DNA from 3 places in the Corynebacterium timonense genome. Region 1 is predicted to be linked to each of the others. Evidence: predicted binding sites of a transcription regulator. Region 1 holds the regulator's gene; each other region holds the start of a gene.

The links. Region 1 encodes LexA, which represses DNA repair genes until DNA is damaged. Its sites were predicted from a motif close to CGAACANNTGTTCG; they were not measured.
Region 2: BLT81_RS02675 (SAV_6107 family HEPN domain-containing protein) is a predicted target of LexA. The motif match lies at 2,066-2,079, and genes of this name have one in related genera.
Region 3: BLT81_RS10225 (HNH endonuclease signature motif containing protein) is a predicted target of LexA. The motif match lies at 1,349-1,362, and genes of this name have one in related genera.

Annotation. Positions count from the first base shown of each region.
Region 1 is NZ_LT629765.1:746,241-749,513, reverse strand. It holds gene hrpA (ATP-dependent RNA helicase HrpA) at 1-465, shown strand, start outside; gene nrdR (transcriptional regulator NrdR) at 474-932, opposite strand; gene BLT81_RS12910 (hypothetical protein) at 994-1,143, shown strand; gene lexA (transcriptional repressor LexA) at 1,652-2,338, shown strand; gene BLT81_RS03610 (HPr family phosphocarrier protein) at 2,404-2,670, shown strand; gene BLT81_RS03605 (DeoR/GlpR family DNA-binding transcription regulator) at 2,800-3,273, shown strand, end outside.
Region 2 is NZ_LT629765.1:536,731-540,003, reverse strand. It holds gene mraZ (division/cell wall cluster transcriptional repressor MraZ) at 149-586, opposite strand; gene BLT81_RS02680 (DUF3040 domain-containing protein) at 1,082-1,465, opposite strand; gene BLT81_RS02675 (SAV_6107 family HEPN domain-containing protein) at 1,555-1,968, opposite strand; gene BLT81_RS02670 (GNAT family N-acetyltransferase) at 2,136-2,714, shown strand; gene BLT81_RS02665 (polyprenyl synthetase family protein) at 2,763-3,273, shown strand, end outside.
Region 3 is NZ_LT629765.1:2,143,090-2,146,362, forward strand. It holds gene BLT81_RS13120 (hypothetical protein) at 1-90, shown strand, start outside; gene BLT81_RS10225 (HNH endonuclease signature motif containing protein) at 87-1,331, opposite strand; gene BLT81_RS10230 (IS256 family transposase) at 1,521-2,870, shown strand.

The sequences.
Region 1 (3,273 bases):
ACGCCCGGCGTCGCCGGTGCCGTTCGCCGCGCGGTTGTCGCTGTCGCCCCGGCTCTTGTGGAGTGGTCCTCCATGCGCGATGAGCTGCGCTCCTGGGAGGGGCCGGCGATCGACGACATGCGCTCCCAGCTGAACTTTTACCTTCCTCCGCACGCGATCACGGTCCACGGCGTCGAGCGCCTGCAGCACGTGCCGCGCTACGTCGAAGCGATGCGCATTCGACTGGAGGACATGGGCCGCGATCCCGACCGGGACGCCGAGCGCCAGGCGGTGATCGATTCGGTGAAGAAAACGCTGAAAGCGAAAATGTCGCGCCTGCCCGCTGGGCGGGAGAAGACCGCGGCGTACAAGGACGTCGTCTGGAGGATCGAGGAGCTCCGGGTCAGCCTCTTCGCGCAACGATTGGGGACGGCGGAGCCTGTGAGCCAAAGGCGCGTGGAGAAGATGATCGAGAAGCTAGCGTAAGGGCGCGCTTAGAAGTCTTCTCGGTCCTTACGTCGCATGAGGCGAATTTCGGATTCGAAGTCTTCGGCGGATTCGAAGGATTTGTACACGGAGGCGAACCGTAGGTAGGCGACCTCGTCGAGCACGCGCAACGGCTCGAGCACGGCCAATCCGATGTCGTTGGCATTGACCTGGGAGCTGCCGTGGCTACGCACGGTCTCCTCGACCTGCTGCGCGAGCCGTTTCAGCGCGTCGTCCGAGACGTCCCGCCCCTGGCAGGCTCGCCGCACGCCGACGATGAGTTTGTCGCGGTCGAACGGCTCGCTTACGCCGTTGCGCTTCACTACGGTAAGCACGGCTTTTTCCACGGTGGTAAAACGCCCGCCGCATTCGGTGCATTCGCGGCGCCGCCTGATCGCCGCGCCGCTGTCGACGACGCGGGAGTCCATCACGCGGGACTGTTCATTGTGGCAAAACGGGCAATACACGGGGAGTGAGTCTACCTCGCCCTCACGCTTTCGGACGAGCGTGGCAACCTAGCGCCCCGACGTGGCAAACGATGTACTCGGTGCGCTCGCCGGGACAGCGGGCTCCGGCGACGTGTCGAGGATCCCACCAAGCGCCGACCCCACCAGCAGCGCAAGCCCGAACCCGGCGCCCATCAAGGCGCTCGCCCGGGATTCGTGGCGGGATAAGTGAACGGTCCCCTGTACACTATCCGGCCCCTCGTTCGAACAATCTCCCGTTCGAACATCGCCCCCGAGGCTGCGCACGGCGCCGCCGCGCGCGTTGCGAACCGAGACGTCGGGGATGTCCCAGACAGCGGCCGGGACCGGGCACCGTGAGCGCTGCGCGTTGTTCGGCGCGACGGCGGTGTGACGAGGTGCGATGATGGTCATTTCTGTCTCACTTTCTTGCGACGGTGGATCGTGCACTCAGAGTAAAAACCGAGCGGACACGTCGCCCGCACCCTCGCTCGGATGTTCGACTTCCGCTCTCATGTTCGATTTATAGCAGTCGAACACGCACGTGTCCAGACATGAGCCATAAATCTCGAACACCCTTGCCACATCTGCTATTTTGGGACACGACGCAGACGCCGCTACGGCATCAAGCGCCGGGTGGGTTACTACCCCTCCCGCACGGCGCGCGGCGCCCGGACAGGCACTCACGACACGAACTTCACAGACCCCTCAAGGCAAGGAACATGGCACGCAAAAAGTACGACCCCACCACCCTCGACACCAGCGTTCTGTCGGACCGGCAGCGCCGCATCCTCGAGGTCATTCGTGACGCCGTGGTCCTGCGCGGCTACCCGCCCAGCATCCGTGAGATCGGCGACGCCGCGGGGCTGCAGTCGACTTCCTCCGTGGCGTACCAGCTCAAGGAGCTCGAGAAGAAGGGTTTTCTGCGGCGCGACCCGAACAAGCCGCGCGCAGTGGACCTGCGCCATCTGCCTGAGGCCCCGAAAAAAGGGCCGAAGACGAGCCCGCAGACGGAGACCCCTGAGGACGTTTCCCCTGCCCGCTACATCCCGGTCGTCGGCCAGATTGCTGCGGGCTCGCCGATTCTCGCCGAGCAGAACGTGGACAGCTACCTCCCCCTCCCCGATGAGCTGCTCGGCGACGGCGAGCTGTTCATGCTCCGCGTCGTCGGCGAATCCATGCGCGACGCTGGCATCCTCGATGGGGACTGGGTGGTTGTCCGCTCGCAGCCGGTCGCCGAGGAAGGCGAGTTCGTCGCCGCGCTTCTCGACGGCGAGGCGACCGTCAAGGAGTTCCACCGCGATTCCACCGGCGTGTGGCTTCTGCCCCACAACGACGCGTTCTCCCCCATCAACGGAGATGAGGCGCAGATTATGGGGCGCGTTGTCTCGGTTTTCCGCACGCTGTAGCCCGCCCCCTTACACTGGGCGGGGTACGCAACGCCGACATATTTTCAGCAGAAAGGTGCCGCACCATGGCTTCTACAACCGTCAAAGTTGGCTCGACCGTCGGGCTCCACGCCCGCCCCGCATCCGTGATCGCCGAGGCGGCAGGCGAGTATGACGAAGACATCACGCTTACCCTCGCGGGCGACGACGAGGACGACGGCGCCGACGCCGCCTCCTCCCTCATGATCATGGCCATGGGCGCGGAGTTCGGCGACGAGGTTACCGTGACCTCCGACAACGCCGAAGCCGTGACGAAGATCGCCGAGCTCATCGCCTCCAATCTCGACGAGTAGCACAACCCCCACTCGGGGGTAGGAATCGGGCATGACGCCCCCACCTCCGGTGGTGTTCTCCGAGTTCTGAAACAATGTGACCGGCGCTCCACTCGGTGACGCCCCAATTTTTTCGCGCGGAGGCCACGCATGTACGCAGAAGAACGTAAACGCCAGATCGCGTCGCTGACCGCCATCGAAGGCCGGGTCAGCGTGAGCGCGCTCGCGGAGCGTTTCGACGTCACCGCGGAAACCATCCGCCGCGACCTTGCCGCGCTGAGCAAGGAGGGCAGTGTCCACCGCGTCCACGGGGGCGCGGTGGCTAGCCAGTCGTTCCTCACCGCCGAGATGCCCCTGGACGCGCGTTACCGCTCTTCGTCGGGGGCGAAGACGGCGATCGCGCGCGCCGCCCTCGACTACCTCCCGGATGAATCCACGGACGGGATCTTTCTCGACTCTGGTTCAACGATCAGCAGCCTGGCCGCCCTGCTCGTCGACGACCCTCGCGCAGCGTCCTGGCCTATCGTCACCCGGTCCCTCCCCGTCGCGCTCGAGCTTTCCGGCGAGGGCATGACCAACGTCCAGCTGTTGGGTGGGACGGTCCGAGCATTGTCTCAGGCGGTA
Region 2 (3,273 bases), 210 kb from region 1:
CCAGCGCGTGGCCGGGGGAGCGCATAGAGCCCTGCCCGGAGCGGCTGTTCTGATGTCGGGGAAGTACACCAGAACGCTTCTCGCCCCGGACAGAGTCCGTACACGCTCTCCGTCAGTAGTCAGCCGCCCGCTCCGTGGGTAGTCAGCCCTAGAGCAGACCGGAGAGAATGTCGTCGTCGTCGTCAGCGGCCGCGAACGCGGCCTCCGTCTCTTCCTGATATGTGTTCCAGGACTCGGCGTCCCAGATTTCGAGAAAATCGACCGAACCGATGACTACGCACTCCTTGCTCAGGTGCGCGTACTCGCGGTGCGCCGGGGACAACGTGATGCGGCCGGACCCGTCAAGCGTTTGCTCATCCGCGCTGGCAGCCAGGTTGCGGATGAAGGCGCGCGCCTTGGGGTTCGTTCGGGACACGGCTGCGGCCTTGCGGGCGCGAGCCGCGAACTCCTCGCGCGGGTACACCGCGAGCGAGTGGTCCTGCCCCTTTGTCACCATCAACCCGTCCGCCAGCTCCTCGCGGAACTTGGCGGGCAGTGTCAGGCGCCCCTTGTCGTCGAGCTTGGGAGTGTAGGTTCCCAGAAACATCCGGAGCCCACCTTCCTTCCACTCACCGACTTCGGTTGTTCAATTTTCCGGCGCCGAAACGCTGTGACACGTCGTCAGAATGCCACCTCGCTCGCCGCTATACCCCACTTTAACCCACTCTCCCCCACATTGGCCACACCTGACACGTTATTTCTCATAGATGCCAGAAACGCCGCAGGTCACAGCCATAAATAAGGTGGGGCACTTTCCCGAACGGCAGCAGTCCCCCCGCAGCGAGACTCACGAATCCTTTCCCCAGCAGAATCAGCACGCACCACCCCATCGCACTTGAACAGCGGTTTCGGATACCTTGAAGCTCTTCCCCCTTCCCGCAGGGCCCCTCCCCTCACCGGAAGCCGCCGCGAGGAGTCGCCGGGGGGCGCAGTGGGGCGCGGGGGTGGGGCAAAGTGGGAGACGAGGCGCCGCCCCAGATCGGGCAGGGTGCGGGCATAAAAAAACGCAGCCCATTCGGGCTGCGCAGCAGGCGGTTCGGCGTTAGGACTCGAAGCGGCGGCGGAAGTTTTCCTCCATGGAGGTCACGCGCGGGGAGGATTTCTTGGATTTCTGTGCCCCCGCCCGTTCCGCGAGCCCCTGCGCCGGGGCACGCAGGGCCATAATCCCGCCGAGGAGCATGACAATAAAGCCAACCACACTAAGGGCGATCAGCCACATGCTCACGGTCGCCAGCGCCACACCACCGATGAGCAGAACAAGCCCGAGGACGATGATAGCGACGCTGCGCATTGTAAGCCTGCCCGTGCCGCCACCGACGGAGGACGAGCCAACGTCGGGCATCTTGGTGGCAAACGAGGGATCCTCGGCAAGGAGGGAACGCTCAATCTCTTGCAACGCGCGCTGTTCCTGCTCCGAAAGAGACATTCTTTACTCTCCTGCTCTCAATGGTGATTACTTCCCAGACTACTTCTTCAACGCCCGAGACTCACCGAATGTTCCCCGCGCGGGCGCGGCTACGCAACGAGCGTTGAGCCAGGCTGCGCCGCCGCGAAGAATTCTTCCACCGCGTCCATGAACCCGCGCACAACGTCCGATGGCGGGGCGTCCGCGATCCCGGACGCCACCCGAGCACGCAGGGAGGAAAACGCCGAAAAGCGCCGCGCCCAGGCTTCTCCGAACTCTCCGGTCAGAGCGAGTTTTTCCCAGGCACTGCTGGGCAGCCGCTTGCGCCGGCGCAGCACTGGCGACTCGGCGCAGACCGCACCTGCGACGCGCAGGGCGGCCCGGTAGCTGTACTCGAGAGCGAGGTCGTCGGCCCCACGCGCCTCCTCCTCCCGCGCCCGCAGAAGAAGCTCATCCGCGGCGGCGAAGAAGCGATCGCTCGTGGCCGCCCTCGACCGCGTTGTTGCCGAGATGATGCTACTCATGAGCTCCTCCGTTTCCTTGTCCCACTACCTGCCCGTCCGCCGAATTCAAGCGGTGAGCCCACATTAAAACTCGTGTTCGACATGGCCCCAGCGGGTACGAACACTTGTTCGAGCAAATGTTCGGGGAAACACTCACAACGCGCGAGCGGACGTGGTTCGATGGGTTCATGAGCTATTCCATCCGCCAGCTTGCCGGCCACGAATTCGCACTGCTGGCCCCCACGCTGGTGGACATCTATATCGCAGCCATGGGTTACTCCCCTGCCATCCGCCGCCAGCGCATCGACGTGTGGCGCGGTGAAATCACCTACCCCGGGTTCACGGCCGTCATCGCCATCGACGAGAGCGCCGAGCCAGAGCGCGTCGTCGGGGTGGCCTACGGCTTCACCGGGGCCCGTGGGCGGTGGTGGGACCAACAACTCATCCGCGGGCTCAAACAAGCCGGCGCCCTGACCTCTCAGGCCTCAGCGATGCTCGACGACTACTTCGAGGTGGCCGAAGTGCACGTCGAGGCCGCCCACCAAGGCCGCGGGCTCGGCAGCAGGCTCGTGTGCGAGCTCGTCCGAGACGTGCCCTCCGCGTGGGCGCTCCTGTCCACACCCGAGGTTCCGCAGGAGCGCAACGCCGCTTTCGGCCTCTACCGCAAGCTCGGCTTCGTCGATGTTGTGCGCAATCTCATGTACGCGGGCGACTCCCGCCCCTTCGCTGTCCTAGGCCGCAGACTCCCCCTCCGCCCCGCAGGGTAACCTGTGAGGCGTGACGCGTACGCGCCCCGACTCATGTAAGGAGCCACGGTGAGCACTTCCTCCACCCCGTCCGATTCCGGCCTGCCTCTCGCGGATGTCCCGGGGGCGGTCGAGCAGGAGCTGCGCGCTTTCTTCGAACGCCGCCTCGTGGAGGCGGACGAGATCGGTGAGCCGGTAGTGAAGGCGGCGCTGCACCTGAGCGATTTCGTGCTCGGAGGCGGCAAGCGCATCCGCCCGCTGTACGGTTGGGCCGGCTTCGTCGGCGGCGGCGGGCATGAGCGCAGCGGGGAGGACCCGCGCCACGTTGTGCGCGCAGTGAGTGCGCTGGAGCTCATCCAGGCGTGCGCACTCATCCACGACGACATCATCGACGCGTCCGACACCCGTCGGGGCCGACCCACCGTCCACCGGGCGGTCGAGGCCGAGCACCGCACACGCAACATGACAGGCGACTCCGCGGAGTTCGGCCGCAACGTCGCCATCCTCGCGGGCGACTTGGCTCTCGTCTGGGCCGACGACATGTGGCGCGACTCCGGCGTCAGCGCAGACGCACTCGCCC
Region 3 (3,273 bases), 1.2 Mb from region 1:
TTTGTTCCTTTCGTCGCCGGTGCCACCTGCGCCCTGCTCATGCTCGGCTGGCGTGGCATCGCGAAGCTCGCCGTGTCGAGGCGCTTTTAAACCCAGCTGAGCTCGTTGAACTCTTCCAGCGTCCGGGCGTCGTCGTTGCGCACCGGCAGCCCGCGGTCTGTGCTGACGTAGCGCACCCCACCCGGGCCCAGGAAATGAAAGTCCCCACCGTCGCGCAAAATCGTGACGTGGTTGTCGCTGACGAGGCTGTGGCACGCCGAACACAACGGCAGCAAGTTGTCCAGGTCCGTCGGCCCGCCGTCCGCCCAGTCGTGGACGTGGTGCATTTCCATAAAGCGCGTGTGACTGCACCCGGGCATCGCGCACTGGTGACGCCACATGAGCATCAGCGCGTTGACCTGGGCGTCGGAGGCAAGCCGAAACGAGCGCCCACTGTTGAGCACCAGCCCTTTATCGTCGACCCTGTTGATTCGGTAGTGGGCGTTGGCGAGGAAGTTTTTCACCGCCTCTGAGGGCGCACCAGGGTTGTAGGGCAGGTAGGCCTTTCCGTCGGTGGTCATAACGACATTGACGTGCGCCCCCGGTGCGCGCAACGGGTTACGCGGCCGCGACAACGTCATGTTGACCATACCCATAAACGCGCTAACCAGCACTTCCCCGATGGGCAGGCCGAAACCGGAGCAGCCGCGTGTTTTCTTATCCTGGCGGTCCATTTCAGCGTCGATACGCTCCGGATCCACTGTCCCGTCGTTGCCTGCTAAGGATGTCCAGTCCACGTCGTGCCAGGCGAGTTCCCCGACCTTCATCGCCGCCATCACACGCGCGCCTTCCGCCGCGTTGAAATCCGCCCACAGCTTTATACGCCCATCCGGCGCGGCTTTTAGACGCACGTAGGACGTCCTCGTCGCTTTCTGTGCTGGCTGGCGGAATTGCAGCAGCGCGATCTCCAACTCGTGGAACGTCATGGTGCAGGCCAGCTCCACCAGTTCAGCCTCGTTGTCCTTTGTGAGCAGTGGCAGTATCAGTCTGACCTTGGAGTAGTTTGTTCGCCCTTCCAAGAATGCTTGTGCCATCACCTCGAAGCGCAGCATTGCGCGGGCAACCCTGACGTATTCGTGGGCGGTGGAGTTCGGTACCGCGATGCTCCTGACCAGCCATAATGCGGTAGTTTGTGCGCCGAACTGGGGGGCGAGCCCGAGGACGTCGAAAAGTGCTATGGCGTAGAGTATCTGCGCCTTGCGGCGCGAGAATACGCCGAACCCTTTTTCGATGGTGTGCGCGATATGTGCGGGTGCGCTGTCCCTGCTGACGGTGGTCGGTGGTGTGTCCATTGCTCCCCCAAGCGTGTCGATCGTGTGTTTGATTGACAGTATAACGACGCGTCGGACATGTGGGTTGAGCTGGATAAAGGCAGCTTTTCGACGTTTGCATAGCGCGCGTGTTTGAACGCGTCGAACTATGCAAGAGGGTGTCAGGTGTTTTGTGTGTGAGGCTCTGATCCAGAAGGAGTTTCACTGATAATGACTACCGTGTCACCGAAGAAAGGCCATGACCCGAGCAGGGTCAACGAGATCAGCGCGAAGCTGATGGAAAACCCGGAAATCGCCGCACTGATCGGCGAGCTATCAACCTCCGTCGACGATGCCAGCGACCTGGTCAAAGGTCTTTTGCAAGCCTCGATCAACGCGGGTCTGCAGGCGGAGATGGACGCCCATTTGGGGTACGGGCACTCAGATCGCGCGGCCAAAGCCCAGGTAAGCCCCTCAAACGGTGGCAATCACCGCAACGGGTCGTACACCAAAACTGTGGGCACCGGCTACGGCCCGGTGGATATCACAGTGCCTCGGGATAGAGCGGGCACGTTTCACCCGGTCATGGTGCCTAAAGGGGCACGCCGGCTGACAGAGCTCGACGACATGATCGTCTCGCTCTACGCCGGCGGCATGACGGTACGCGATATCCAGCACCACCTGGCATCGACCCTGGCGGTGGACATCAGCCCGGATACCATCAGTACCATCACCGATGCGGTCCTCGATGAGGTGATGGTGTGGCAAAACCGTCAGCTCGACGAGTTCTACCCGGTCATTTTCCTCGACGCGCTACGGGTGAAAATCCGTGACGGCCACCGGGTGGTCAATAAAGCCTGCTACATGGCTGTTGGCATCGACATCGACGGGACCAAACACATCCTGGGCTTGTGGATCGCCGACAATGAAGGGGCCGCATTCTGGGCATCCGTGTGCGCGGACCTGGCGAACCGTGGAGTCAATGACGTGTTCATCGTCTGCTGCGACGGGCTTACAGGCCTGCCTGAGGCCGTGGAAGCGACCTGGCCGAACTCGATGGTACAAACCTGCATCGTGCACCTGATCCGGGCTGCCAACAGGTGGGTGTCCTACCAGGACCGCAAATCTGTATCCAGCGCACTGCGCAAGGTCTACACCGCACCGAACGAGGACGCCGCTTGCGCCGCACTCGATGCCTTCGAAGCCTCGGAACTGGGGCGGAAGTACCCCCAGTCGGTGAAGGTCTGGCGTGACGCGTGGGAGAGGTTTATACCGTTTCTGCAGTTCCCGCCTGCAGCTCGCCGGGTGCTCTATACCACCAATGCCATCGAGTCGCTTAACGCTGAGCTGCGGAAAGCGACCCGCAACCGTGGCCAATTCCCCACGGATGCTGCGGCGTTGAAGACGCTGTGGTTGATGGTCTGCAACATCGAGGACAAACGCGCCGCCCAACGCGCGAAAAAAGCGAAGCGGGCAATCGACTGCAACGGCTATATTGAAGGGGCGAAAACCTCAGGGTGGAAACAAGCCATCAACCAACTATCCGTGGCCTACCCAGACCGGTTCGCCAACTACTTGTAAACCAAGCCCCCGCACACAAACAAACGGACACTCTCCTATGCAATGCATACCGATCAACGCCCGACCGTCGAGCGCCCGGCTATGCAATGCATACCCCCGGCCGCATGCGGACGGGCCCGAAACTATGCCATGCATACGGATCAACGCCCGCGCGTCGAGCGCACCGACTATGCAACGCATACGGATCAACCCCCGACCACCAAGCGCCGAAACTATGCAATGCATACCGATCAGCCCCCGACCGTCGAGCGCCGCAACTATGCAACGCATACCGATCAGCCCCCGACCGCCGAGCGCCGCAACTATGCAATGCGTACCGATCAGCCCCCGACCGTCGAGCGCCGCAACTATGCAATGCAGACCGATCAGCCCCCGACCGTCGAGCGCCGCGACTATGCAATGC